Regions from separate parts of the Exiguobacterium sp. EA-TM-5 genome, predicted to be linked through region 2. Evidence: riboswitches for the same ligand, from Rfam matches in the RefSeq annotation. Region 2 holds a riboswitch; each other region holds the start of a gene.
What was found. Region 2 has a riboswitch for thiamine pyrophosphate ahead of ACV3PA_RS10410 (ECF transporter S component). Riboswitches for the same ligand answer to the same signal wherever they lie in the genome.
Positions count from the first base shown of each region.

Region 1: another riboswitch for thiamine pyrophosphate. It lies ahead of ACV3PA_RS12595 (thiamine phosphate synthase); the one in region 2 lies ahead of ACV3PA_RS10410 (ECF transporter S component).
Region 3: another riboswitch for thiamine pyrophosphate. It lies ahead of ACV3PA_RS17055 (3-oxoacyl-ACP reductase); the one in region 2 lies ahead of ACV3PA_RS10410 (ECF transporter S component).

Region 1 is NZ_CM132670.1:2,376,649-2,386,845, reverse strand. Features, by position in the region: gene ACV3PA_RS12650 (SDR family oxidoreductase) at 1-873, shown strand, start outside; gene ACV3PA_RS12645 (hypothetical protein) at 887-1,075, shown strand; gene ACV3PA_RS12640 (GntR family transcriptional regulator) at 1,232-1,612, shown strand; gene ACV3PA_RS12635 (ATP-binding cassette domain-containing protein) at 1,605-2,282, shown strand; gene ACV3PA_RS12630 (hypothetical protein) at 2,279-3,094, shown strand; gene ACV3PA_RS12625 (hypothetical protein) at 3,105-4,172, shown strand; gene ACV3PA_RS12620 (hypothetical protein) at 4,248-4,541, shown strand; gene ACV3PA_RS12615 (DoxX family membrane protein) at 4,569-5,057, opposite strand; gene ACV3PA_RS12610 (MFS transporter) at 5,185-6,369, opposite strand; gene ACV3PA_RS12605 (OsmC family protein) at 6,560-6,985, shown strand; gene nagZ (beta-N-acetylhexosaminidase) at 6,982-8,202, shown strand; TPP riboswitch at 8,259-8,361, shown strand; gene ACV3PA_RS12595 (thiamine phosphate synthase) at 8,443-9,036, shown strand; gene ACV3PA_RS12590 (FAD-dependent oxidoreductase) at 9,033-9,977, shown strand; gene thiS (sulfur carrier protein ThiS) at 9,974-10,174, shown strand; gene ACV3PA_RS12580 (thiazole synthase) at 10,177-10,197, shown strand, end outside.
Region 2 is NZ_CM132670.1:1,998,591-2,008,787, forward strand. Features, by position in the region: gene ACV3PA_RS10370 (antibiotic biosynthesis monooxygenase) at 1-77, shown strand, start outside; gene ACV3PA_RS10375 (hypothetical protein) at 194-430, shown strand; gene ACV3PA_RS10380 (hypothetical protein) at 432-1,697, opposite strand; gene ACV3PA_RS10385 (hypothetical protein) at 1,694-2,962, opposite strand; gene ACV3PA_RS10390 (alpha/beta fold hydrolase) at 3,117-3,935, shown strand; gene ACV3PA_RS10395 (NAD(P)/FAD-dependent oxidoreductase) at 4,007-5,038, opposite strand; gene ACV3PA_RS10400 (energy-coupling factor transporter transmembrane component T family protein) at 5,094-5,816, opposite strand; gene ACV3PA_RS10405 (ABC transporter ATP-binding protein) at 5,788-7,314, opposite strand; gene ACV3PA_RS10410 (ECF transporter S component) at 7,311-7,883, opposite strand; TPP riboswitch at 7,984-8,082, opposite strand; gene ACV3PA_RS10415 (50S ribosomal protein L25/general stress protein Ctc) at 8,179-8,856, opposite strand; gene ACV3PA_RS10420 (GNAT family N-acetyltransferase) at 9,147-10,197, opposite strand, start outside.
Region 3 is NZ_JBSRPW010000003.1:146,873-157,069, forward strand. Features, by position in the region: gene ACV3PA_RS17015 (DUF2164 family protein) at 420-665, opposite strand; gene ACV3PA_RS17020 (SRPBCC family protein) at 775-1,188, opposite strand; gene ACV3PA_RS17025 (hypothetical protein) at 1,299-2,078, opposite strand; gene ACV3PA_RS17030 (DUF3139 domain-containing protein) at 3,342-3,683, opposite strand; gene ACV3PA_RS17035 (GntR family transcriptional regulator) at 4,719-5,105, shown strand; gene ACV3PA_RS17040 (ABC transporter ATP-binding protein) at 5,098-5,778, shown strand; gene ACV3PA_RS17045 (hypothetical protein) at 5,775-6,593, shown strand; gene ACV3PA_RS17050 (hypothetical protein) at 6,613-7,695, shown strand; TPP riboswitch at 7,814-7,914, shown strand; gene ACV3PA_RS17055 (3-oxoacyl-ACP reductase) at 8,050-8,802, shown strand; gene ACV3PA_RS17060 (LLM class flavin-dependent oxidoreductase) at 8,857-10,161, shown strand.

The DNA.
Region 1 (10,197 bases), 380 kb from region 2:
AGAGAAGAACAGTTCGAAGCGATGCATCAAGAAGCACGAGGGCAGACACAGGAACAACAACCCGGTGTCGAGTACGCCATGAAACCAGAACCCATCTACGATGATCCAGATTATGTCGGTTCAGGAAAACTGACAGGAAAAGTCGCGCTGATCACGGGTGGGGACAGTGGAATCGGTCGTGCCGTCGCTGTCGCTTATGCGAAAGAAGGGGCAAACGTCGCGATCGTTTACTTAAATGAGGGGAAAGACGCGGAAAAGACGAAATCGTTGATTGAAGGCTACGGGGTCAAAGCCTTAAAAATCGCAAAAGATGTCAGTCAACCGGAAAATGCACAAGAGATCATCGATACGGTTATTGAGGAATTCGGTCAATTGAACATTGTCGTCAATAATGCCGGGAAACAATTCCCGCAGGATGATTTCCTCGCTATTACACCAGAACAATTGAAGGAAACGTTCGAGACGAATGTCTTTTCGATGTTTTATTTGATTCAGGCTGCGCTCCCACATTTGCATAAAGAAGATACGATCATTAATACTTCATCGGTGACGGCTTATCGTGGAGCACCAACGTTGATCGATTACTCAGCGACGAAAGGGGCAATCACGACATTGACACGCTCACTTGCCTCGAGCTTGATCGAGAAGGGAATCCGCGTTAATGCGGTCGCACCCGGTCCGATCTGGACACCGCTCATTCCAGCGACGTTCTCGAAGGAAAAAGTTGAGGCGCATGGGGAAGATACGTTAATGAAACGCCGGGGACAACCGTCAGAAAACGCACCGGCCTATGTCTATCTCGCCTCCCGCGATTCAAGTTACGTCACGGGTCAGACGATTCATATCAACGGCGGCGATTACATCACGTCGTAAGGGGGAGATCAAGATGAAGAAGAATCCGAATGAAGTGCCTGAACGCGAACCGGATCATCAACCGGACGAGATACCGCAGACACCACCGAGCGAGGTGCCAGATACGCCACAGGAAGACCCGGTCCGTCAGCCGGAACCGGATACGTTCCCAGAACCAACCGAGATTCCGGATACACCGCAGGAAGATCCGAATCCGTACTGATTGAATTGATCAGAGCCACCATCCCAATCGAGGATGGTGGCTTTTTCGTGACAGAAACAAAAAACCGGCTTGACAGTCAAACTGTATGGTGAGTATGATACAGAGGAGAAGTGTATTATTGTTTTAATACATTAAACAGGAAAGGGAGGTCTACCGATGCAGTTCGACCAAAGAAGCCCGGTGTACCTGCAGGTCGTCCGTTGGTTTAAACAACGAATCGCGACCGAGGAATTGCAAAGCGGGCAAGAGATCCCGTCCCGCCGCGAAATCGCCGCACAGCTCGGAATTAATCCGAATACCGCACAAAAAGCATATAAAGAGATGGAGGAGCAGCAATTGATTACGACAGAACGGAATGTCCCGAGTAAGATTACACGCGATCCACAAGTCGTCCAAAAAGTACGTGCCGAGATGCTGGAAGAAGCAGTTTCTGAATTTATCGATGCCGTCAAGGCGATTCAAATCCCACTCGATGAGATCGTCTCGAAGGTCGAGACCGTCTATCAGGAAACGGAACGGAGGAAGATTGATGCTTGAAGTCCATGGCTTACAAAAAAAATACGGTAAAAAACCAGTCCTTCAAGGTGTCTCGTTCTCGGTTCCGATGGATCAACTGACGTGTTTAATCGGACTGAACGGTGAGGGGAAATCAACAATCTTGAAGGCAATCGCAGGTCTCGTCCCAGTCAACGCGGGAACGGTTCTCGTCGATGGCGAGATCAACCGAAATAAGATCGCCTTCGTTCCGGATATCCAGACGATGCCTGGCTACATGACGGTTGGTGATGCCCTGACCTATATGGCGGATTATTATTCAGACTGGAACCAAGCGACAGCCGATGAATTGATGCGGATCTTCCAGCTACTTTCGACGGACAAGATCACAGACTTATCAAAAGGGAACCAGGCAAAGGTCAGCTTGATCCTTGGATTTGCCCTCGATCGTCCGTACTTATTGCTCGACGAACCGTTCGCTGGAATCGATTTGTTTACGAAAGAACAGATTGCTGGACTATTCTCGAGTCATTTCATGGAAGGACGTGGCATCTTGATGACGACACACGAAATTCAGGAAATCGAGCACTTGATTGATCGAGTCGTCTTCTTACAGGACGGTCGGATCATCGATGAACATGAGACGGAAGAGATGCGAGAACTGTACGGGAAATCGGTTCAGGACCGGATGCGGGAGGTCTATCAACGATGAAACAATACATACAATTGACGAATGAAGAGATTAAACGGAGTTTTAAGCTTTATGTGATCGTTGTACTAGCAATGGTAGCGATTGAGTTAGCATCAATCGTTGCGCAAGTCATGTATCACGAACGAAAAGTCGAGAATTTCATAGAACTTAACCGAGTTTCCGTCGCAGAAGCACTTAAACAAATTGATACACTCGGATACTCTGAGGCGTCCTCTTTCTTTAGTTATATGACTCTGATCGGAATGGCGATTGTTGTCATCTATGCGATTCAAATTTGGTACCGGGATTGGTTAGGAGAAACAAAGTATATTTATCGTTTACTAATGCTTCCTGGAAGTCGAGCAAGCATCTTCTTCTCGAAATTGACGACAGTCTTTTTGATCATCATAAGTTTTATTGGAATTCAGTGGTGTGTATTGCAATCAAGTTTTTATCTATTTGATTGGTTGATTCAACCGGAATACAAAAACCAGAGTGGCTTAAGTCCAGTTCGAAACGTTATGAACGATTTTTATACGATGAATCTGATCGACTTGGGAATCATTCTCGCCATTTCACTATTCATTGTCAGTATTATTTTCTTGTTGGTTTTAATCGAACGTTCATTTCGTAAAGGTAAAGCAATCATCAGAATTGGACTTGAAATTTTTGTTCCTGTTGCCTTAACCATTGGTATATTAGTGCTTTTAGATGAAACACGTCTCTTACTAGAGACAGAGGCAATGTTTCTTCTGATTGGGTTAGGTCTGTGTTACTTCACGTATATTATCTGGAAAAGTCTTCGATTACTGCAACGAAAAATCACGGTGTGAGGAGTATACTATGCGAACCTATAAATATATGTTATGTCTTGGAGTCATTTGTATTTTGACACTTGGAGTGTATGTCGTGTACTCTTCTTCAACAGAAGAACCTACATTTACGGTTCAAACGATACAGGGAACTCCAAATGATCGATTGGTGAAACAACTTCAATTCGAGTTCAATGATCCTGAAAGTTATAAAACAGATTACGAAGTCACGTTAAAAGGAGAAGTTGAAAAAAAGCGAACGAATTATTTGTCTGAGTTCGCTAGAGATTACTCCGACGTGACGGATGCTCCACGCAGTTTCCGGCATTTCATGAGCCAAATCGAATTATCACGATATGAGCAAGACAAAGAGGTATTTGGATTACACGTCAATGAAGATGGATCATGGGAACTACAATCGTGGAAACGTGGCACGGAAAAGGTGCAGACTGTTTCTTTACCAAAACCGGCAAAGACTAAAGGGATCTACTATCGACCATTTCAACGAACGAAACAGAAGTTATATGTTAAACGAATTGGCGATGTTGTACAAAAACCAGGTACAAACAATATCTACGTAATTGATTTAAAGAAAAAAACAGTCCAACTCATGGATTTACCATTTCAACTAACAGAAGATGATGAGGTACTTGCCATTTATCAGAATCGTGTCTTATACCGACAGATGCCTGACGACGCCAAGACAAGAGTTTATCTGAGAGACAATTCAACATCGACACGATTGAAGTTCCTTGAAGTTGAAGACATGTGGGACACACGTGTGATAGACGAAGGTGCCGTCGTAGGGATGACAGAGAACATGACTGAAACGAAAATCAATTGGTCGACGTACGACTTACGAACAAAGCAATTCACGCAGCATCGTTTTGATTTACCAAAACGAGATGCCAATGAAGTGCAACGACACACATCGGCAATCCTTGAGAACGATTTAGTGTATTCCTTCATCGAGACAAAGAAAAATGGCACATCTATCCTTGTTTTAGATGCACGGACTGAAGAAGTTCGATATGAGGGAACAATTAAATATGACATGCCTAAGAGTGACCTTCAACTCAACGGGATGACAATTAACTGAACTACAAAAAAGTGAAATATTTGAAACCTCCTGTTTTCTTCCAACGTATAAAGACTATACAAAGGGGGAGCTCACATGCAATTCTTGATTTTTGTCATCTTCGCAGGTGCCATGTACTGGTTCTACTACAATTTCCTACTCGGATATCGTAAGAAAAACATCACGTTGACGTTTGACGATCGGTTTTATTCACTCGACGAACATGTCGCAGCAATCGAACAAAAGCTCGCAACGGATGGGCACTCGGCACGTTATCTCGGTGACCGTCGTTTTGAAGTCGATGGTAAACCTTATTTGTTCCTCGAGCGGACGGTCTCTGTCGGTGGAACTCCGACACAGCAGACGATTCTCGAACAACAAAAAAAATAACTCTCCCGCGTGCGGGAGAGTTTTTCGTTAGACCGGAATTCGGTCAAGGGGATGTGGTTGCTGCGACGAGCGATACCAGCGCATGATCCAGTGATCGATGCCGATGTAATACGCAAAGCGTCCTGCAGCAAGTAAGACGACAGCTGCTGCTAGGAAGACCGGGTTCAACGCAATCGTCCCTGCAAGTAAGTAATTGAGATTCATGATGCTCCCGACGACGAGTGCAGGAACCGTCAACAGACTAAGAATCAACAAAATGCCGACGACGAGTTCCGCGAACGGAATCAGGGCGTTGATCACCCCGACGTTCGGTAAGGCGAGTTGCTCGATCCACGTCGCATACCACGAACTGACGAGTGCATCTTCGCCTGTCGCTTTTGCGAGCGCTCCTTCGAGAAACGGTTTTGCATCGAAGCCATTGATGTACTTGCCGATTCCGGCGATGAACCACTGAATTCCGAGCCAGAGTCGGATGATTGTCAACAGACCAAGACCGATCATGTGTAATGCTTTCACTTTCAGACACTCCTCTACTACAACATAGTCCCCATCATACTGAAAAAACGTCAGTCAGATGGGGACTATCATCATAACGTCATCGAACCGTCATCGACCTGTTACAAAAAAGCATAAGGTAACGGTTTCACGACCGTTGATCGAGGCGATGACTGATCGCGGTCAATAACGCAGCAACGAGCGCGACTAGTCCACCGACGAGTGCCGTGTTCATCATCGGACCGTTCGCATAGACGATTCCACCGAGTGCGGAACCGAAGGCGATCCCAACGTTACTTGCGACAGGCATCAATGAAGCAGCGAGTCCTTTTGCTTCCGGATTGAACTTTTCAGCGAGATCAATCAAGTAGATCTGTGTCGAAGTCGTCAGTAAAATTGACATCAGCGACATCAAAGCGATATTAAACAGACCAAGTGAAAGGGATGCTGTTGTGAAGTATAACGCAGCAAGGACGATCGCTTGCACGACGAAGACGAATCGTAAGCGACCCATCGGATTTTTGCTGGCGATTTTACCGGCAAGGATGTTACTGAAGATCGAGACGACACCGTAAGCGAGCAAGATCGGACTGATCCATGTCTTCGCGATGCCGAGTTCCGTTTGGAGGATTGGTACAAGGTACGTGTAGACGACGTACGTTGCCCCGAAGCCGAACGACGGAATAAAGAAGGCGATCAAGATCCGTGGGTTGGCTAACAATCCGAGCTGCTCTTTAATCGAACCAGAACCGGTCGATTGCTGGACGGGAACGATCTTCCATACGGCGAGGAACGCGATTAATCCCATGAATGTCGTCAGCCAGAACGTGGCTTCGAATCCAGCGTGTTGACCGATGAACGTACCAATCGGAACACCAAGGACGTTTGCGAGTGTAAAACCACCGAAAATGAACGAGACGGCAACACCGCGCTTCGCGACCGGAACACCGTCACTTGCGACGACCATCGCGAGTGAAATCAAGACGCCGGTCAAGATGGCTGTCAGGATACGGGTTGCGAGCAATACTTCATAACTTGGTGCAAAACTACTGGCAAGATTCAGTAAGACCCAGGCAAGTAACAGACGTAGGATCAGGCGACGCCGTTCCAGATGACCGGTCATCGACATGACGATTGGTGTACCAATCGCAAAGGAGATGGCAAAGGCTGAGACGAGCGTACCCGCTGTTGCGATCGTGATATCAAGGGCTGAGGAGATTTCAGCGAGGATTCCGACGATGACGAATTCGCTCGTTCCGAGAACGAACGTCAGGAGCGACAACGTGGCAATCAAGAGCCAATCGCGTCGACTTAAACGAGTAGTAGGTGACATGGATGATTCCTCAATTCTAGCGCTTGCGCGCGAAACTATGAGTAACAGGATAGCACGAAACGATTTCGTCGGGTATCGCAAAGCGTGATTCCGAGAAAAGAACCATTATTCAAAATAGCGCGTGAATTTCCAAGGTTTCTGTTTTTTGCGTATACTACAGGAGAAGACTACTGATAAAGGAGTGGAAACGATGCAAGCGACAGTGACATGGAACAAACAGATGGGGTTTAGTGGACAAACAGAATCAGGTCATCATCTCGCGATGGACGCAGCACCCGAAAACGGCGGTGAAAACCAAGCGCCACGACCGACCGAGCTCCTGCTACATGCCGTTGCCGGCTGTACTGGGATTGATATCGTCTCGATTTTAGAGAAGATGCGCTTGACGATCACTCATTTCGAGATGGATATTGAAGGAGAACGGGCAGAGGATCATCCACGGCGTTTCACATCGATCTCGATTCATTACCGACTCGAAGGTGATTTGCCGGAAGATAAGGTCCGTCGTGCCATTTCGTTATCAAAAGATAAATATTGTTCGGTCTCACAATCCCTGAACGCTGAGATTTCCGTCTATTATTCCATCAATGGTGTCCGGAGCGAGGATCCTTTGTGAAGAAGACTGTACTGATCGGCTGCCTGTTGCTTGCAGGGTGTGCGCAGGAGACGACGGAATCAACGAAACCATCACAACCAGAAGCGAAGCAACCGACTGAAGCGAAGAAGCCAAAGCCTGAGCCGACGAAGGAAGAACGACAACACGCACAACTAAAACAACAACTGGCAGCGATGTCGACGTCTGAAAAAATCGATCAGCTCCTCTATATCGGAGTCGCTGGTACGGAACTTTCAGCGGCAGACCGGCAGTTGTTGCGGACGCATGCGATTGGTGGCGTCTTACTGCTCGGCGGAAACATCACGTCAGAAGAACAATTGTTAACGTTCACGCGTGCGATTCAAGAGACGAACCAAAAGCCATATGCGTTCGTCGGGATTGACGAGGAAGGCGGACGGGTCAGTCGGGTACCTGATCAACGATTACGTCTGCCGACGAGTCAACGTATGGCGCAAGGCGCAAATATGGCGAAAATGGAAGACGTCGGACGCACGCTCGGTCATGTATCGCGGTACTATGGATTCAACATGGACTTTGCACCAGTCCTTGACGTTAACAGTAATCCGAACAATCCGATCATCGGTGATCGTGCCTTAAGTGCAGAGCCGAAGACCGTCGCGACGTTCGGTACAGCACTGATGCACGGGATGCAAGAGACTGGCACGATTCCGGTCGTCAAACATTTTCCTGGTCACGGTAATACGAGTGTCGATTCCCATGTTGGACTGCCGAAAGTGACGGCATCAAAGGAAGAACTGAAGCGAACGGAACTGTTACCGTTCCAAGAAGCGATTCAAGAGGGGGCCGAGATGATAATGGTCGCCCATATTCTGTATCCCGCGTATGACGATCAAAATCCATCCTCGCTCTCGAAGCCGATCCTGACTGATCTCTTGCGTCAGAAACTCGGATTCAACGGCGTCATCATCACAGATGATCTCGTCATGGGAGCGATCACGCAACAATACGGTCTTGCGGAAGCGGCGCGGCAATCACTCGTCAATGGAGCTGACATGGCAATGTTTTCAGAGGCAGGTGCTTATGCGAAAGTTCATGCTGAAGTGATGCAAGCCGTCAAAGATGAAACGCTGACGACCGAGATGCTCGATGCGAAAGTGATGCGAATCCTGAAGCTGAAGCAGACGTATGCCAACAGCCAGAAGCAACAGCGACCGACGAAATCGGAGCTCGTTCAGCAAGTGGAAGCGCTCAACTAGGACTAGCGAAGGAAAGCGACTCATGCTAGACTAATGGGGCAAGCCAATTAAACACGAAAAGACACTAGGGGAGTCTCCCAGCAGACTGAGACGGAAGTATCCGGACCCTTTGAACCTGATCTAGTTCGTACTAGCGGAGGGAAGTGGCTCGAAACCTTAGATATCCTTAGCGCTGCAGCGCATTTTCGGACCACTCCTTTCAACATCGGGAGTGGTCCTTTTTCGTCTAGAAAGGAAGATATGATGCGTTTACATCTGATTTCAACAGGTTCGATCGATTTGCGAGATGGGGCCGAAATCTTTCAATTCCTTCAACCCTATACCAATCAATTGCATCTGCGGGAACCGAACTTATCAGCGGCAGAATTACTTGATCTAATTGAAACACTCCTTCGGCAAGGATATTTGCCTGATCAATTAACGGTCCATGACCGCGTCGACGTTGCGCATGTCGCTGGCATCGGTGTGCAGTTGACCCGACGATCCTTACGCGTCGGTGATGTCCGAAGACACTTTCCAGATCTGACAATCGGTAAATCCGTCCATTCACTGGCAGAGGCGCTCGCGGCTGAGGCAGAAGGAGCTGATCAATTGCTCTACGGTCATATTTATCCGACGGCGTCGAAGCAGGATCTTCCGCCACGTGGTGTTGATGCTCTCAAACAAGTCGTTACCTTCACGACAAAACCAGTCATCGCAATCGGCGGCATCACACTAGATCGTATTCCTGAGATCGCAGCGACCGGTGCAACCGGAATCGCCGTCTTATCCGGCATCCTCGGTCAAACGGACCCACTTGCTGCCATTCAGCGTTATCAGGAGGTTAGGGTATGACGGATCACATCATCATTGGTGGTGGAGTCATTGGTTTGACGCTTGCTTACAGTCTCGCCTGTCAGAACGAATCCGTTCTTGTCCTTGAGCGCGAAACATGCGGTCAAGGGACGAGTCGCGCAGCTGCCGGAATGCTTGCGACGGATATTGAGCTACGTGATGAACTGCATGCGCTAGCCGCTCGAAGTCGCCGTCTGTATCCGTTACTCGCACGTCGACTTGAACGGGAGACTGGCATCGATTGCGGCTACCTGGAACAACCGTTTTTGTTAAAACGAGACGGACAAGAATACTTATTTCCATCGGTCGGTCAAATCGACCCGCGACGAATGACCAATGCATTGATGTGTGCCTTACACGCACGTGGCGTATCGATTGAAGAACAGGTGGATGTCACGCGTCTCGAGGAGAGTGATGATGTCGTGAAGATCGAGTCGAATACTGGAATATGGACGGGACGTACGGTAACGGTGGCTGCTGGGCGCGGATCACAAGCAATACTTGCGACAGCCGACATTTCGATTGCGACATATGGCGTCAAAGGCGAGTGTTTGGCGGTCCGTCTCGCGGGACGACCGTTAAGCTCGATTCTGTTCAATGATTCTGTCTATCTTGTACCGAAAGCGGACGGACGGATTTTGATCGGTGCGACCGAATTACCGCACGATGAGACGGTCGGCGTCAGTGTCGCGGGGGTTACGTCACTGCTTCATGCAGCAGTGCGGCTTTATCCACCGATTCGTGATGCAGTCATCGAAGAAGTCTGGTCCGGCGTACGACCACAAACGATATCCGGCTTACCGTACATCGGAGTCGCTTCGTCATCGCGTCGCATCTTCCTAGCGACCGGTCATCACCGGCATGGGATTTTACTCGCACCGGCGACAGCGGAGGTCTTGGCAAATACATTACGGTTGATCCAGAAGGAGGAAGTCCGATGAACATTACGATTAACGGAAACGACCATAAGATCGAACAGATTGAAACAATCGAGGATATGCTCGTGCAACTCGGCTTGGGGGAAAAGCTCGTCATCGTCGAACAGAACCGAGTGATCATCGATCGCGGGGCTTACGGTCAGACGGTCGTTCGGGATCATGACACATTTGAAATCGTTCATTTCGTAGGAGGAGGATAAACATGCTGAAAATTGGAGAAAAG
Region 2 (10,197 bases):
AAGTCAAACCGCTCGTCACCTCAAATACCGTCACAGAATATGCGATCGTCGCCGATCACGGCGCCGTAACAGAATGAACACAACACCCCTTGGGAGGACGACTCTCAAGGGGTGTTGTATAGTACATTAAAATAGATTGTTTTTCCGTAATCTGGGTATATTCTAACAAACAGACGAAACGAGGTGGCACCGCATGGTATATCGTAAACCTGTCGTCTCTAGCCTATCCGTCCTCAGTGGCATGATCCTGCTCTTTGGTTTCTTGACGAGCGGTGGATTCATCTATCTCTACTTCTTCGTCTTACTGTTCGCTTGCGTTTCCTTCTTACGTGAACCGTTGACGCGTAAAGAATGGTTGCGCGAAGGGATTGCCTTCATCTTCTGGTGTTCCTTGATTTATTTGCTGCAACATCTCGTCTTCATGGCGTGAGTCATTTTTCGTATTGCTCGAACAAAGCAAGGAGGATGTCACGACCTGTCGCCGATAGGTGAATCGACACGTCACGCTTCGGATCTTTTAAATAAACATCGGTCTTTTTGACACGCTTATCGAGATAAACTTCGTATTGTTGTCCTTTCACTCCATCTCGGAATGTCAAGTATTTCCACTTCGCCCGTTTTCCTCGTACGTCAGCCTGTTCACTTGTCTTGATTGCTTTTTTTAATTTCCCGGATTCATCACTGGTCATCATGATCATATGGTCCCAATCGAGACCTTTCTCCGAAATACGATTTCCTTGATCATCTTCTTCAAAACGGACATGCGAGAACTGTCTTTGATGGATCAACGTCATTTCTTCATTATCCACAACAAGATCATCTGTTGTTTGATTCGGTTCTTGGAGTTCAGGTGGTTGTTCAGTCGTGTGTCGAATCGATAATTCGTAGCGGAATTCGCGTCCGTTTTTCTCCGTTGCGATGACCGTTCCATAATGCTCGGGTGTTCCGTCACCCGGAATGAACCGGACCTTTCCTGGATGTTTCATTGAATGGATCGGGTGTTCCGCACGCCGTCCACCATACAACTGTGGTATTCGAACCGAAACGTCGTATGTCGAACCGAATTGTTGATTGTAGACGAGATAGAGATTGACATCACGGGTGAACGGTGTCAGAGAATTCGCGTACGCAAAAGTCGTCGTCCGTGCCTCTTTTTTTGTGACATCCGTCGCCTCGATGACTAGGTAACCTGATCCTGGAAGTTCTAATGTTCGAGCAGAATGATCTGCGATCGTCTCATCAGGATTAAACCAGTCGTCTTTTTTTAATACAGTAGGCTTCATATTAAATTTCTTCCGCTGTGGAGTCAGAGCAGTCTTCTTGAAGACATCGTCTTTCTTTGGTAATGGATAGTACCCGCCTTTAAACGATGTCTGACAATATAAATACGTCTTTTTTCCAGCTTTCACGTAACGAACGGTTTGACCTTCATAATCCTCGAACGGATTCGTCATCATGACGGAATAGATATCGCCGACAGCGTAATCGGTAGGTGCATCGCTCACTTTAGACGCGCACGTTTTTTGGATGACAGTTCGTTCTTTAGCTGACAAGGTGCGAGATTCTTTTTCGTTGAATTGCCCTCCGTCATACATTTGCGATAAGTAATCCCATTTAAAATTTGGGGCGTCACTTTGGCAACCGCTTAATGCTAGTGTTGCTCCAAGTGTGAGTCCGATCCAGTAACGTTTGTTCATTTGTTAAGCACCTCACTGAGTGCTTCACTTGTCGTACCCGACAGCTTCGCACCGTTCTTTGATCCTGGTTTAACGACATAGATTTCAAGCTTTTTGGCGCGTTTGCGTTCAAATAGCTCGAACGTTTGGCTTTTTCCTTGGCGCATCAATGTTAATTTTTTCTGATTTAGTTTCGTGCCCTGTGGCTCCATGACGTCGGTCTCTTTTAATTCCTGAGCGATTTTTTTCGCTAATTTATCCGGTATTGCCGAGACAAACTTATAATCGCTCTCGACGAGCTGTTTCGGTGATTGATGGATAAAACCGACATAGCTGGTTGGCGATGTATCAAAGAATACGTATTTGTAATTCGCGGGTTTTTCGTAAGTCGGATTGAGACGCATATAAATCGATGTTTCCTGAATGATTTTGCCTTCTTCTTTCTTCCGAACAGTCGCAAAAGGAACCGTCTGTCCCACTGAAAGTGTATCAGGAAGTTGTTTTCGTTCGATTTGATACGATTGCCCCATCACATGATCTTGAATGACGGATGGAATTCCGATACGATCACCACTGGTCATTAGTTCGATTGATGTGTGCTGCAAACCACTATTCGGAATGACACGAAAAGCTAAATTCAATTCGGAACCGGATAGGGATTCGGTCGTCTCAAAAAGTGTTTGTTCGTCGTCCTTACTTTTGTCTTTCATGAAAAGAACGAATTGACCTTCCGGTGGTAAGGACAGCTGGTAGGACGGGAAGAGGTAATGTCCCATCTCTTTCGATTGCTTACTTTCTTCATTCTCCTGTTTTTGCTGATCCATTACTTTTTTTGGTACAGGTTTAAAGCGGACAATCGTCAATTTAGCTTTAACCGGTTGTTTTGACCAATCGACGAATGGATAATCACTTCGTTTAATCTGATGGACCGCATAATCCGCATGGCGTATCGGCTGACATGCCAGATAGTCTTTTTTTTCGTCTGATAGGAAACGAGCGTGTTGGAACTCACGCCCTTGGATATTTGCAGGTAGGAAATACAAATCGAATCCTTCGTGTTGCACGTATCGGTCAGGTAAGCGCTTCATGTCAGATTTTTGCTGACAACCCTTCAACAAAGCAGCAGTTTGTTTTTTCGGGATATCCGGTATCTCTTGACCATCAAAGGTAGTCGAAATACCGCCCCAGTAATTGGCATCGTATGTAAGATCTAAGTATTGTTCTTTACCGCATCCGGCAAGTAGGACTACGCCTGCGAGAATACCGGTATGTATATAGCGTCTCATGGAAAACCTCCTTTATCCTAGTGACTATATTTTACCATAATTTCTAGAATAGACAGAATTTTCTATAATACTTTAGCATCAAGATGTTTGACATCTCTTGACTCGGGAATAATAGATGCATGCACGGTCAATCTATTACTATGGGGGTTTTATGATGGGTACATTCATTCAATCAGTTGATGGCACGAAGATTTACGTCGAGGATGTCGGATCGGGTCAACCGGTCGTCTTTTTACACGGCTGGCCTGCAAACAACAACATGTTCGAGTATCAAAAGAATCTGCTCGTCGAAGAAGGGTACCGTTACGTTGGGATCGATTATCGTGGTTATGGCAAATCAGATGCACCAGCAACGGGATACGATTATAAGACGATGGCGTCCGATATCAATGAAGTCATCGAACAGCTGAAATTATCGAATGTCACGTTGCTCGGTTTCTCGATGGGAGGAGGAATTGCCTTGTCCTATCTCTTGCAATACGGGGATTCAAAAGTCAGCAAGCTTGTTCTCGCCGGAGCCGCAGCCCCTGTCTTTACACAACGCGACGGCTATCCATACGGGATGACAAAAGAAGAAGTTGATGCATTGATTGCCGACACGAAACAAGATCGTCCGTCGATGCTCAAAGGATTCGGGGAAATCTTCTTTGCGAAGGAACATCCAGAACCACTCCAACAATGGTTCCATGGTCTTAGCATTGCCGCTTCGTCACACGGTACGATTCAGTCAGCAATTGCATTACGTGATGAAGACTTACGTGGAAAACTCGGGAACATCAAAGTCGATACGTTGATCATCCACGGTAAAAAAGACCAAGTTTGTCCGTTCGAGTTCGCGGAAGAAATGCAAAAGGAAATTCCACATGCACGACTCGAAGTCTTCGAAGAGAGTGGGCACGGGATGTTGCTCGACGAACAAGACAAGTTCAACGAGACGTTGCTGTCGTATGTCAAAGGAAACCAAACGGTCTAATCCAAAAACAAGCAGTGGACAGTGTCCATTGCTTGTTTTTTGCATAAAAAAGTGTGCGCCGGCGCATACTTTTAAGAACGATACTTCCGCATGAACCGTTGATCAATCCAGCGCTTGAGGTACCAACCGAACGGATGAATTGAGAAATATTTGCCATACAGGGAAACCGCATGACGTGGTCCCATCGATAAAATCGTTAAATAGTGTTTCTGAGGACGATACGACTGAAGTGGTTCCTCCTGTAAGAAGTGAAGAAGATTTTTAAGTAATATCGGAGCTTGCCGGACCGCTGTGACGCCATTTTTCGGAATCTCGGGATAGGAGACAAGTGTTGCTGCGTCACCCGCTGCAAATAGACCCGGATGATCGAGCGCTTGCAACTGTTCATTGACGAGTAGGAATCCGTCTTCCGTGTAAAGATTGCTACCTGCAAATAATGCCGGTGCTTTGGCACCCGTTAAGCGGATGATCGCATCCGAATTAATTGGTGAGTGATGTGAAAAGTGAAGAGGAGACACCTCGTTCAGTGGTCGTTCCCGAATCCAGTACACATCGAGTTCTATTAACCGTCGTGAAACAGCTTTTGCTGATGGATGTCCTGAAAGTAACTCTGGATCCGTGATCAGAGTGATCGGTACACCCGCTGCTTTCAAGGACGCTGCCATCTCGACGGCAGCTGCGCCGCTTCCAATGACGACCGGACACTTTGCTTGTTGCAGACGCTTTAATGTATCCGGTAAGCGATAATTCGGCTTGATCGATAAACGCGTCGTATCTTCTGTCCAGTCAAACGAGCCAATGTTCGTTGAAGCGACATCATACGTGTAGTGTCTGCCAGATGCACCGAAGACAACTTTTTCAACAGGATCAATCTTTACGACAGTCTCTTCTATGAATTGTTTATCATGGGCATGACATAAAGCGGCAACGTCGACACGAATTTCATCGATATCGTATGTTCCGTCAGCAAGTCCTGAGTACATACCCGAGTAGTATTGATACGTCGATGCGTTCAAGATCAACCACTCGACGTCTTCTGTTGGTCCCTCTGTAATGCAATGCAGATGGGCATGACCTGCACCAATCAAGATGATTCGTTTCATGTCGTTCTCCTTCAGTCTGTCTTGCTAAAGTGTACCCGGATACGGGTGGTGGTAATCATAGCAAAAAGATGAGACAAATGAACGACACGATGGCGAGTAGATACATGATATCCCGACGACTAACCTCCGGAATTTCATAATACGTCCGCTCTGCTGAGAAGTGCCGTGCTTCCATGGCGATGGCCATCCGTTCTGCTCGCTGGATTGAACGTGTAAAGAGAGGTAAACCGATCGACAGAAAGGCGTCACCTGGGAAGCGACTGTGAACGTTGCGGATCATCCGGACTTGTCGTAAGACTCGCACCTCTTCGATTAATTGCGGAAGAAAGCGGATCCCAGCGAGAAAGCCATAGGCGAAGCGGGGCGATAACTTCGTCTGATGAATTAAGCTCATTACAAACTGTGTCGCATCAGTCGTTGTGACGAAGGCGAGGCTCAAGCAGACGAACGCTGCCATTCGTAAGGCGAGCAACCAGCCATGCATGGTGCTCTCTGTCGTGACATGGAACCAACCGAATGACCAGATGGTGTCTGTTCCTTTACCGAAAGCAGCCATCATCCAGAATGTCAGCACGAACAACAAACTGTAAGGCGCGAGCCGTTTCAAGAAATCGATGGGACCCCAGCCGGACAGAAGTAACAAACCAATTGCCAATCCAAGGAACACGAGCGTCTTGACCCAATCGGTTGTTGCAATCAGGGCAAACATGATCAAAAATAATCCGCTTCCTTTGATGACAGGATTGAGCTTAGCGAACAGGGATGCGTTCGTTTGCAATGTGATGCACCTCCTGACGTTGGTAACAAAGCGGACGTTGGAGCTGACAGCGCGTAAGTAAGGCAATATCAGCGAACAATTCGTTCGGACGACCATCAAAAACGATACGTCCTTGCTCCATGACGAGAACACGATGGGCGTAACGGGCGACGAGCTCCATATCATGCGTTGCCATGACGAGCGTCGTCCCATGCTGTTGTTCCGTTTGCAATTGCTCGATGAGACGCTCGGTCGTCAATCCGTCCTGTCCGAAGGTCGGCTCATCAAGTAATAACAAATCTTTCGCCTGTCCGAGCATCGTTGCGACACTGAGCCGTCTTTGTTGCCCGGTACTGAGAGCAAGCGGCGATTGTTGTTTGACAGATGTCAGTTCCAAGCGATCGAGTAACGCCTTCCGTTCGTCGCTCGTCGCTACCCGGTGACTCCAGTCGATTTCCGCTTCGACTGTCAGCTTGAGAAACTGCAGATCCGGTTGTTGAAAGATGTAGCCGACTTGTTCGTAAAAACGACGCTTGGAATACCGGTGAGCCGGACGATTGCGGAATTGATACGTTCCGCGCTGAGGTAGCAACCGACCGAGTGTCGCGAGTAGCGTACTTTTTCCGGAACCATTTGCTCCAAGTACCATGACCCATTCACCCGTTTGAAGTGAAAACGTCGCACGGGTCAGCGGATAAGGTGCTTTTGTCGACAATTCAGAAACGTGCAACAAGGGAGTTCCTGCTGTAACGACAGGGGGAGGCGCAAAAAGTCGTGCCGCTTGTGGTCCAGCTGGTAATGTCTCGATTGTATAAGGAAAGAGCGACGGAACGGCGATGCCTTTCGCTTGAAGCCGCACGTAGGCATGCGGGAACAGATCCCGTGGATGCGCTGTCTCGGTAATCGCTCCGTCTTCAAGTAAGACGACTTGGTCGACATACGGTAAACAGACATCGAGTTGGTGCTCGATTAAGACGATCGTTAAATCGTGTTCTTTCTGGATTTGAAAGATCAATGCCATCAGTTCGTGTTGCCCGATTGGATCAATCTGCGCCGTTGGTTCATCGAGCAGTAGAATGGTTGGTTCGAGTGCTAGGACTGCGGCGAGCGCGAGGCGCTGTTTCATCCCCCCGGATAGACTCGCGATCGGTGTCGAGAAGGGGAGAGGGAGACCGACGAGTGCGAGTAAGCGTTCAATTCGTTCCTCCATCTCCGCACTTGGAATCGACCGGTTTTCTAAACTAAAAGCGATTTCGCGTCCGATCGTTTCCATGCAGAACTGTTCTTCTGGATTTTGAAATAAGACTCCGACCGAACCGGACCGGGTAACGGTACCAGTCTGTTCGACTTCAATCGTCTCCGGTGTCAGTCCGGCTAGGGCATGAAGCAGTGTCGTCTTGCCACTCCCACTGCGTCCAAGCAAAAGGGTCGTTCCTTGTTCGATCGTCAGCGATACATGATCGAGCACCGATTTCATCTGACCCGGATAGCGGATGCTGAGGTCGTCGACAGTAATCATGCGACTTCCCGTTTCGCACGTCCGGCTGCAAAACCACTTAACACACCAGTCGCAACGAGGCGACGGACGAGAATCCATGCGAGTAAGCCCCCAAGTAACGCACCGCTGATCAATTGTAAGCCAATCGTCGCGAGTAACGTCGTCGTCGTATAATAACTGAATCCGTTTGCAATCAGACTGTAGACGATACTTCCGACGGCTGCTCCGACACCAGACAACATCAGTGTCCATGCGTCATAACGACGGTAACGCGTCATCGCAAAGACGAGTTCCGCACCAAGACCTTGGCAGACACCAATTAACAGTGCCGATAAACCGAAGTGACTCCCCGTGAACAGCTCAACGGCTGCCGCGACGACTTCCGCAATTAAAGCGGCTCCTGGCTTTTGGATGATCGCTGCGACAAGTGGACTTGCGATGATCCAAATTCCGAACATCCAGTTAGCACCGACGGGACCGAAGATCGCAGACATCGGTAACCACAGTGTCGACCAACCGAGATAGATGACACCGCAAGCGACGGCGAGCATCATCATGACCATGATTTCTTTCATTTTCCAGTGTTGCATTAGATACGTCCTCCTTAGAATGGGGGAGACAACAAAAAAGACCGCCCTCCGTAAAAAAGAGAGCGGTCCTCAGAAAAACTGCGCGCAGCAGGAGTCATTGGATGTGATCGCTCCACTTTCCTACGCTAGTATGAACTAGATCAGGTTCGAAGGGTCCGAAGTGAATCGTCTCAGCCAATGGGCTCCCCTAGTGGATATAGTGAATAGTTGATACGCTGTTCACTTTAGGCAATCTTCTGTCTATTGTCAAGACACAAAAAAACGATACGCCACGAGAGGCGTATCGTTGAAGAACTTATTTGTTGTCTTCGTTGTCTTCTTTTGTTTCTTCTGAAGACTCTTCTGGTGCTTCCGCTTCGTTGTCTGCGCCAGCTTCAGCTTGTGCCTCAGCTTCTGCTTCTTCGATTTCTTCAAGCTCTTGCTCAAGTGTCGACTCAACGACTGCTGCGACTTGAATGTCGCCTTCAGTGACGATACGGAAATCTTTTTGCTCTGGAAGATCGGCTACAGAGATCGAATCTCCGATTTCGAGGTTCGTGACGTCAACTTCGACGTTCTCTGGTAATTTATCTGGTGTAGCTGCAACTGTTACTTTAAAGAGTGTTTGTGAGAGGAATCCGCCAACTTTTGCACCGGCTGCTTCTCCAACGAGTACAACGTCTGCTTCCACTTCTGTTTCTTCATCCATTTTCACAGCGATGAATTCAACGTGATCGACGGTTGGTGTGAAGACATCCATGTCACGACGGTTAATCAAGACGTTGATGTTTTTACCGTCGAGTTTAAGTGAAATCAAGACGTTCTCACCGTTTTCTCGGACGATTTTAAGCAATTCTTTTTCTTCAAATGCGATTGGTGTACTTTCCACTTTGTAACCATACACGACACCAAGAGCTTTTCCTTCATGACGTAATTGTTTACGGAGTGAGCGTGGACGTACCTCGCGTTTTTCGGCTGTTAATTTAACTGACATGTTCATTTCCCCCTTGAATTTGGTATAGCCCTCAAAAGGTAATGAATGCTGGAGCAGGACAAGTCCTGAACAATTTAAGTATGCTAAGACAATCGGTTTCAGACTCTCTTGAATCTGACGCTTTCGTGACTTTGCATTTCTCTCCCAGGTCATTACGCTGATATTGAGAAACATGTGTGAGTAAGTCACCGGTTTGATGCGGTGCTAGTGAGTTTATACCCCTAAGTTTTAAAACCTTAAACATCTTTTTTTATTTTTTTAAAGTCGAAAGACCTCAAAACCCCTTGAAATCAAGGGTTGAGAGGTCTTTCGTTTTTTTCGTTTTTTATGGTGATTCGTTGATTTTCACGGACTAAAACACGAACGAGACGTTCAATTTGCCGCATCGTCGTCTGTCCCATCGTCGAAATTTGGAGCCACTGATTGCGAACAAGATAGTCGCTTTCGTATTGGACATGATAACCCTGAATCCGGAGAGTATCGCCTACATCAGTTGCTGACGGATGGACGATCGTTAGGATGCCTGGTGCTTGTGCTTCTTGTTGCGCGAGCAGTTGGAAGCCAGTTGCGCGGACGGCTTGTTCAAGATAGGTCATCTTGATTGCGGCTTGATCGAGATCGAGAGCATCCAGTGCTGCCTGACAAGCGAGCAACAGATTCGAGGACCCAGAAAAAGCAATCCCATCCGCATAGAGACCGAGATCCAGATAACGTGGAATAGAGGGAGAAGGTAAGACGCTATCTACGTGCCCGATGAACGCAAGACCTGGTAATCCCCCAATCGCTTTTCCAGAGACGGTCGTGACGAAAGTGCAGCCAGCGTATGAAAAACGCCCAGTCCCAACGGCGCTGATCGCATCGACGACGAGTTCAGTTCGTTGAGGTAACAACTCTTTTACTGCATCAAGGTCATAGAGGACACCCGTCGACGTCTCGCAATGCGTTAACCAGACCCAGTCATACGTCGTCTCATTCAATTGATGTGCAAGTTGTTCCACGTTGATTGGATGACCAAGCGGAAGTAGATGGATGTCAAATGACTTTCCGGCACGTGACGCGTGATCGATCAAGCGTTGACCAAACTCACCTCCGTTTAGGATTAACCCATGCCCGCTGAGTTGTTGCGCCACGATATCGTTCGCAAGGGTACCGCTACCGACAGCCATCGAGACATGCGGAAGATCCAGCAAGTGACACATACGACCTCGTAAGTCTCGATCAAGTTGTCGCATCGATGCTGTTCGGTGTGGGCGTGGTGCTTGTTGCGCCGCCTGGCGAACTGTCGGCGCGACTTCGACTGGTCCCGCTAGAAAATGCAAAGGACGTAAGACGTCCGCGATG
Region 3 (10,197 bases), on a different replicon from region 2:
TAACACTATAAAATAAAAAACGAATACTCATAAAAAAAATGTATACTCCATCTTGGAAATCTAAAAGCAAGGGTTTCGTTTAAGAATCAAAGTATGTTAGAATTCAGGTCAATTCAACTATACATTTTAGTTCAGCTAAAAGGAGAGTGGCGGAGATGGATCAGATCGCGTTCTTAGGAGTTTTAGGTAATATCTTTTTTATCATGGTCGTTCTCTATTTTATCTATAAAATGATTCAATATATTCGATTGAAATGACCCTACAGTACATATAGCTTAGATTAAATAAGTAAGATATAGTGATTTACATAAATAAAACTCTATATGATATGTTTTGCATAATAGTAAACAAAAATTAAAAAGTGTGCGCCGGCGCACACTTTTTAATTAGAACAGAATGAAATGATGTCTCTATCATCATTATTTAGATAGTGGACGTTCAAGCGTTAACAATTCATCATCTAATGAAGAGAATTGGTTTAACACCGCTGCATGAGCATCTTGTATCCCCACATTATAAAAATGAACGGCAATCGATTCTTTGATGAAATCCAAAACACGTTCTGCGGCGAACTCGGATAATTCTTCATCGCGCTCTTCTAGGAAAAAATCTTGAATGGACTGAATAATTTGTTGGTGCTGTTCTTTGTTAAACCGATCAAACATGACGACACTTCCTTTTGCTTTAATAATGTCTAACCTAAAAAAACTATACGGGAGGTCGTCTTGAAATCACAGACTATACTTTGGCAAAGAAAAATGTACACGCCTTTGATTAAAGAGTTTCTTTCAATTTTTGCAACATCCCATACCAGCCTTGGGACATGAAATTACGAACTTGACCTTGTGGTTGCTTTACCTTCGGGACAAGATCATTCGCATTTTTCCAACCGCTATGATTCACCGTAAAGATTGTAAGGTCATTCATTGTACTTAAAGAAAAAGTTACAATCCATCCATCCTCATCCCAACGGAATGACAATTCTTTCTCTGGCAGTACGCTGAGTACTGTACAAGGAGATGGACCAAAATGGGATTGAAGATGAAACTCATATCCTGGACGTGCAATGAGATCATTCGGCATAAACCATTGTGATAGAGAACGAGCGGTCGAGATTCGATCCCAGACCTCTTCAATAGGAGCTTCAATGGAGACCGAATGATTGATGTCTTCTACAGCTTGATTCATGATATATTACCACCTAATCATTTTTTATTGATTTCATAAAGTAAAGTTGGATAAGAAAAAAAGATACATGTATGAAAAATACGACATGCGAAAAAGATCTGACAAAGAAATCAGTTCCAATCACAAGCATTCCCGTCGTTATCACGGTCTAAGTCATGAGGATCGTTGGCAGGACCTCCGGCAGCCAGATAAAAATCTTGAGCAGCCTGTGCGCTTGAAAAATCACCACAATCTCGATCTGCGCCATTCGGATCGTATTCTAACTCTGTTGCGACTTCTTCTTCTACATATTCTTCTTCAGGGATTTCCTCGTACTCCTCGTCAGCAAGGTTTTCCGATTCTTCCATCAAAGTTTCAATACTTGCTAAGGATGACTGGAGTTCATCCACTTTCTCTTCGGCCGCGATTCGTTTTGTCTCTTCTTCTTTCAATTCACTTTCAAGGGCAGAACGTTTGTCTGCTTCCTCTTGATAACTTTCAACCGCTTGTAGGCGTAGTTCTTCCTTGCGTGTTAACTCCTCTTTCAACTTTTTTATTTCTTGTTGCTGTTCTTTAAGCTTACGTTCTGTGTTTTGCAAAGATGCTTTCAATTCCGTCGCTTCTTTTTTAAATGCAATTATCGTTTTCGAGTCTTGTGAAGAAGACTTGATTTCTGCCTTTTGCGTCTCTGTTCCTTTCACCATATAGATAGAAATTGCAAAAGCGATGAAAACACCTAGCCAAACAACAACCACGGGATATTTGACAGGACTGCGAAGTCTTGGTTTGAAGTAGAAATATAGACCTAAAATAGTGATAAATAGACCAATGATACTCCAAAAGGTGATGGTAAACAGTAAAAGGTATACAATCGCAATCACGACAAGTAAGATTCCTTTTCTAACCTGCATAAGTTTGCCTCCTTTTTAATGAAATGTATACGTTACATTTATTTTACAGCTTAGTAAGAAAAAAACTACTCCAATAAGAATGATTTCAATATTAATTTGTTCCTTGAATTAAAGATATTTTTGTGGAAAAGCTAGGTGGAATTTTTTATTTAATAGTGAATAAGGTTTCTCAAAATCTTTTTATGAAAACGGCCAAGATTTAATTTTTAAAAACATAATACTTATCTAGCGAAATGACTAAAGTGATGTAAATAGAATAGAGCTATTCTTTTCTTAACGAGAAGAATAGCTCTATTGCATATCATTAATTTTTAATTATGTTTTAAAAGGTAGTTAGTTGAGACAGCTATTAAGCTGACGTTTAGTAATCCTACTAATAAACAAAATCTTTGAACAGTATTTATTTCAATTAGTTTAGCAATCCAATACGCTGAATCCTCATTCGAAAATTCTATTTTTGAATCGAGCAAATAGGTTCCAAGGGATGGAGAAAGCAATTGAATTAATATAATGACTCCTAAAATAATCAGGTTAGAAATTAAAATGGTTTTAGCATTTTTCATATTAAGTTAGTCATCTCCAGTGGTTTAATATAGATTTTTTATTTTGAGTACTAAGTAAAAAAAATAAGAATCACTATCTGTTCTAAAAACGACTAGAGTTCCTGATCAAACACAGTAGAAGGGATTGAGCGTTATATTTTAGTACACCACAAAAGAAAATGTGATGGAAACGCTGAATTTAAATATTGAATTACGACTTGGGTTCTTGCTCTAAAAGAGCAAGTGAGAACTCTAACAATCGGAAACGATTGAACCCCTTTATTTACTTATCCTTAAAAAGTAGAGTTTTTTCTCAGGACCTTAATTTTAATTTCCATGTTAATCAAACTAATGATCGTCAATATGATTATCGTATTTGTCACCTGACTTGATAGCTCTAAGAATGATGAAAAAACAATCAGAACTATTGATAAAAGAAAAAACCTAACCATATTTTTTCTATTCGAAAGTTGTTTGTTCATTAAGCGCCTCCATAACCGAAGTAATCCTAACTTTAATTGTAAAAATATCAAGTATATTTCTCATGACTAATAGAGAGTAGGAATAAAAGTAAATTCTAAGATTGGTGTAGCGAATGATGTTTTTAGCTTAGCAAGTTACTTGAAGTTTCAATAAATATCTTTAATCGTAAACTTTGATTTAGTGAAAGTATCATTTTTAATGATCTATATAATTGAACTTATTCTCTCTTTGAGAAAATTCACTCAGATGTAATGTATTTTCCTACTTTTTTATTAGTTATTTGTACTCCATCTTTGTAACCGACAACTTCAAAATGATTTGATCCAGTTTGATGAATTTCATACTCATTATTAGGTTCATCTTTAAACGTAACTTTGGCAAAGTATTCAGCTGTTTTAGAGTCTCGTCGAATTTCTTTTTTCTGAACTTGTCTTTCATAGTTATGTTCTTTGAGATAGAAGTTGATGTTCTTTGTAGTCTCTTGTTTTTTATCGTAATAAAAGCTCTTATAGGCTGATGCCCCTATGATAACAATCCCTACAATCATAAGAATAGAAACGAACAAATATGCCTTTTTCATAATGATGCCCCCTCAAATCAATATAAGATTCTAAGTATTAATGCTAACATTAATATCCCGTTTGATGCATCAGTTACATTATAAAGATTATTTAATAGTACGTTTCAATGGAGGTAAAACCATATTCAATTATCATTACAAGTTGTAAGAAGTCAGGGAAAGTATTCTATAAAGCGAAATCTATCGTTCAATTGTAAGTTGGTAATATCCTTTTTGAATTCGGGGAAATTTCAATAAAAGAGTGTTACATTAATTATTGTTATATATATATTGATTGGGGGTATTTCTTTGCGAAAAATCGGCTTTCTTTTTCTATTAGCTAGCTCTTCAAAGCTTTGGTTATCTATATACCTAACTGATTTTTATATGCTTAAGAAGTTAGATGTATATGGTAGTATTGGAGAAAATGGATTTTCAGCAGTTCCAAATCTTGTTTTGTGGATCATTGGGTTAGAGTTCGTGATTGGGATATTGTTGATGATCTCAGGTGAAAAATTATTTACTATGAAGAGAAAATAGACGACGGATATTTAATAAAAAGTCATCGCTTCCTTATGGATTTGATGACTTTTTCTGCAATTACACGCAAAATGACGATTTTTCTAATAAAAACTTTATACATTTCAACTTGAGATAAAGTAGATAGAAGGATAGTTGTATAAACCATGGATTTTTTTATAGAACGTCATTTTGTATCTTTTTATTTAGTGTTATTTCTTAAACCTATTTGTTTTTCTATTACTGATACATAACTTATCAAAAAATTGTTTGCAGTAAAGTGATTCGAATATTCCACGGTATCTCTATTTTTCTCAAATCCTTGAATGACTCCATTCAAGGATTTTTTTATTTTTGATGCTGACACTCCGTTCATGAAGAATCTAAATCACTATGAATAACAGAAAGTGAATCATAGCCAATCTTCTAACAATAAAAAAAGAGTAATAAAAAAACATTGACTTCTCACTGTACTGACCATATCATACAGTTATAAAGTGTATTAGTGTTTTAATACAACATTCATTAAGAGAGGTGATGTTATTGCATTTTGATCAACGTACCCCGATTTATCTACAAGTACTTTATTGGTTTAAAAAACGTATTGTTATGGGCGAATTCAAAAGAGGGGAAAGTATCCCTTCGCGTCGCGCACTGGCAAATGAGCTTAAAATTCATCCGAATACCGCGCAAAAAGTATATAAGGAACTGGAAGATCAACGGTTGATTACAACTGACCGTAACGTACCGAGTAAGGTGACGCTGGATCAATCCATCATTGATCGAGTGCGAATAGAGCTTCTTGAAAATGCAGTGAAGCAATTCGTAGAGTCGATATATGCAATCCAGATTCCATTAGAAGAGGTCATCATTAATTTTGAAAAAGAATACAACATTCGAAAAAGGAGTGAGCTAGATGCTTGAAGTCCGTGGATTACGAAAGTCATATGGTCCAAAAAAAAATGTCCTGAACGATGTATCGTTCACTGTTCCATTAAATCAACTTACCTGTCTTATTGGATTGAATGGGGAAGGCAAATCCACCATTTTGAAAGCCATCATGGGCTTAGTCCCAGTAGATGCTGGAACAATCAAAGTGGATGGGAAAACGACCCACGATAGCATCGCTTTCGTTCCGGATCTTTCTACGATGCCTGGGTATATGAGCGTCGGAGAAGCCGTCGCCTATATGCGCGACTATTATCCGGATTGGGATCAACAAGTAGCAGAGGAGCTGATGGGGTTCTTTAAACTGATGGCGACAGACCGCATCGCCAATTTATCGAAAGGGAATAAAGCAAAGGTTAATCTGTTGATTGGATTTGCGATGAATCGACCTTACTTACTGCTCGATGAACCGTTGGCTGGGATTGATTTATTTACGAAAGAACAAATTGCGTGGATCTTCTCTAGTCACTATATGGAAGGGAAGGGCATCTTGATGACGACTCATGAGATTGCAGAAGTGGAACATCTCATCGACCGCGTTATTTTTCTTCAGAACGGGACCATCATACAGGAAGATGACTCGGAAGAGATGCGTGAGCTTTACGGGAAATCAGTACAGGATCGAATGAGGGAGGTCTATCAGACATGAAGAAATTCTTTATGCTATCAAACGAGGAAATCAAGCGAAGCTTCAAACTATACCTTTCGATATTGACGATGTTAGTGATTGTTGAACTCACATCGGTCGTATATCAGGTTCTTCATTATCAATCCAAGCTGGAGGATTTGATGAAAAAAGAGCGACTTACGGAAATGGAAGCCGTTGATCAATTGAATGGACCGTTGACGTTTGGCGATGCGACCAACTACTTCAAGTACATGATTGCAATCGGTATCATGTTCACGATTCTATATGCTTTTCAGATTTGGTACCGCGATTGGTATGGCGAGTCCAAGTACATCTACCGTTTATTGATGCTACCGGGTAAACGCATCACAATCCTCTTATCCAAACTGACAACAGTATTAGTATTTGTATGTGGTTTCATGGGCATCCAGTGGATCACGATTCTTTTAAGTCGTCGACTCTACGAATGGTTACTCCCGGAACATTTACAAGCTGCATCAAAAATCATCGGGGAGTCAGCTGCGTTGAACATGCTCTATACCTTCAATGTGATCGATACATTCGTCATTCTAGCGCTCGCACTCTTCGTCATCACGATGGTCTTCTTGTTCGTTTTGACAGAACGGTCCTATCAAAAAGGGAAAGCTTTGCTGACGATCGCAAAGGATGTAGCGCTCTTAATCGTACCATTCATTGCATTACGTTACTTATTTGATCTGACTAGCATTCTGATCCCGAATCAACAAGTATTCGTCTATCTTTCCTTTATCCTCATCTATTTTGCGTATATAAGTTGGAAATGTGTTCGACTACTGAACCATAAAGTATCTATTTAATCATTAGAAGGAGGAAGTCATGAGACGATATAAAGAACTGATCATCGTAGGAGGCATTGCTGGCGTCACCTTACTCAGTTATTTTGGTTACGCCGTAAGCATTAAAGGATCGGATTATGAAGTCGAGAGTATACGAAAAGAAAATGCAGAAGCTCTTAAAAAAGTAAACATCGAGATTGAAAATGGAGACATCAAGCCTACTCAATACAATATCCAATTGGACGGTCAAATCCATAGTGAGTCGCAGAACTATATCACAGGGTTGTTCAATAGCTACGCTGCAGACTTCCCTGCTGATTTCTATCGCTTTCTTTCTAAGGAAGACGTATTTACTAGTGAAATGGGCTCGCGGACATACGGAATTGAAGTAAAGGCATCTCAGTTGAACTATCATTCTTATGACAAAAGTACACAGAAACAATTTAAAAAGACGCTTTCTCATCGTTTAACGGTACCGGATCGTGAAATGGCTGACATCCGTGTCTTCCATCAAGACGGCATGAACGTATACGTCCAACGGGATGATCATGGAGCAAAGGAAAAATCGACGGTGTTATTACTCAACCTTGCAAAAGGAAAAGTGGAGACGCTTCAATCCAAGCAACTCAAGACTAATCAAGAGCGTCATTATGTGGCAGTGAACGACTATGGAATTGTCTATCGTGAAATCGCATATGATGCGGAAGGGGTAGAAAAAGATAGCGCTTATTATCTAGATAACGGCAAAGGTATCAAACGAATCAAAGCACTTGATGCGTATGCAGCGGAAGGGAACTTTAATGCTGATGAAAATAGCCAATCACTGATCGCTTACGGTACGTTTGATTCAGAAAAAAGTAAAAGCATCAAATGGAGTACCTATGACTTTAAGACGAATCAAGTCAAGCAACATCAAGTGGAAGGGCAGCATGCTTACCGCTTCAATGGCTCCTATACAATGATTGCGCAGGGAAAGCTATACCATATCGCTAATATCAATGATTCGGATTTCCAAGTCACGGTAGTCGATACGAAAAGTGAATCGATTTCGTATCAAGGAATCATCAAAGATAAAAATGCTAAAAAGAATCGTTTGGTACAGGATGTCACTGTATCGGAGTAATCTTGATAGACGCATAGGTTCATCTCGTTCACTTGATTCTTAGAGTACTCGAAATGAATTTATCTGTTAGAGTCATTGACAGGGGTTTTCAAGACCACTACAGTGAAAGTAACTTAAATAGAATCACTAGGGGTGTTGTTAAACTGAGATGAGTAGCTACTCAAACCCTTTGAACCTGAACTAGGTCGTACTAGCGTAGGGAAGTGTAAACTCTGATGAACAAGCGGAGACGATGATGTCGCTCTTTGCTATGTGATTATTTAGACGTGCGCAACTTTCCTTTTGGAGAGTTGCGTTTTTTTATTTACTACTTCGCTATTTAAGTTGCAGAAATGGATGAGGGAGTGGACAAGAATGAGCAGAACAGTTTTAGTGACGGGCAGTAGCCGAGGACTTGGGGCGACGATTGCAAGGGTGTTAGTGAACAATGGATTTAAAGTGGTGATTAATTACTATAAAAGCAAAGAGGCGGCAGAAAACCTTGTGATCGAACTGGGAGCAGAGAATGCACTTGTCTTGTATGCAGATGTCACGAAGCGGGAAGATGTTGAGAGCATGATGCAATCCGCAACAGCACATTATGGTCAAATCGATGTTGTCGTCAATAATGCATTAGTAGATTTTAAATTTGATCCGGTTGCTCAAAAATCGTTCATCGATTTAGAGTGGGAAGATTATCAAAAGCAACTGGATGGAACGCTAAAAGCGGCTTTTTACACCATCCAAAGTGTCCTGCCGCAATTTATGGAACGACATAGCGGTAGTATCATCAGCATTGGAACAAACCTTTATCAAAACCCAGTTGTTCCTTATCATGAATACACAACAGCAAAAGCAGGCTTAATAGGATTTACTCGCAATTTGGCCGCGGAACTAGGTCAATATGGCATAAACGTGAATGTCGTCTCCGGTGGATTGTTGAAAGTAACAGATGCGAGTGCTGTGACAACCCCTGAAGTATTTGACTTAATTGCCCAATCGACCCCATTGAAAAGAGTGACAAGTCCAGAAGAAGTAGCGCAAATGGTCGCCTTCTTGGCATCAGAAGCAGCATCCGGGATTACGGGTCAAAACGTAACGGTCGATGGTGGTCTAACGATGAACTAAGGCAGACGTCTAAAGAGATTCACAGCGATGAAAGAAGGGAGTCATGAAAGGAAGATGACGAACAGGAATCAGTTAAATATTGGCGTTTTGTTATATGGATGTGGTCATCACCAAGCCGCATGGTTGATGCCTGATTCTGCAATTGAAGAAATCGGAGAGAGTCGCTATTATCAGCGTTTGGCTCAAATAGCGGAAGGCGGATGTTTGGATGCGGTATTTTTTGCTGACAATCAATCCTTTCCGGCTACCAATGCGACGGATTTACCTGCCTTTTGGTTGGATCCTTTAATTAATCTGACGGCTATTTCTCAAGTGACGAATCATATAGGATTAGTCTCTACGATATCGAGCACGTTCTCCAATCCATATACAACAGCCAGGCAACTCCTAAGTCTCGATCATGTGACGAAAGGACGAGTAGGCTGGAACTTAGTGACTTCGATGACAGATTGGGAAGCGTTAAACCACGGGATGGAGACACTACCTCCAAGGGAAGAACGATACAACAAGGCGGAAGAATTTGCGAGTTTGATGGAAAAGCTATTTTTATCGTGGGACCAAGCAGCTTTTCTCTCAAATCGATCAAATAACCAATTGATTGATCCTGAACGGATTCAAGCTACCGATCATGCTGGAGCGTATTTCAGCGTAAAAGGTCCCTTGTCTACGCCACGTAGTCCCCAAGGAAAGCCAGTAGCGATGCAAGCGGGGGCTTCTGAACAAGGGATTGCCCTTGCAGCAAAACATGCGGATGCTGTCTATTCTGTGTCATGGAATTTTAAACAAGCCCATGCTTTTCGTGAAAAACTCCATAAGCAAATTACACAGACTGAATCACCCAATCGGAAGATTAAGATATACCCAGGCTTAGTAACGTATGTTGGTAAAACAAGAGAAGAGGCACTAGCCAAAAAAGCCGAACTAGATGAAAAATTACCGGTTGTCAATGCATTAAAACAATTGAGTTTCTTTTTGCAACAGGACTGCTCCACATGGGATCTCGAAGCAAAGATTCCGATCTTACCATCAATTGAAGATTTTTCAGGTCCCATTGGACGCTATCAAACGATTCTAGAGATTATCGAAGATACGGATCCGACGCTCAAAGAACTGTTAGGCTATTTAGCAGCCGGAGGAGGGCACCTTACATTGATTGGTACTCCGGAAGAAATTGTGGATCAGATGGAAACTTGGTTTAACGAAGGAGTGGCGGATGGCTTCAACTTAATGCCACCGTCACTACCATCAAGTTTAGAAGATTTTGTAGACATGATCATTCCTGAGTTACAAAAAAGAGGATTGTTTAAAGTGTCCTATCAAAGTACTACATTTAGAGAGCATCTAGGTTTAATTGATTAAATTAGATGAAAAGTTTAGTTAAATTCCGAAAAGATT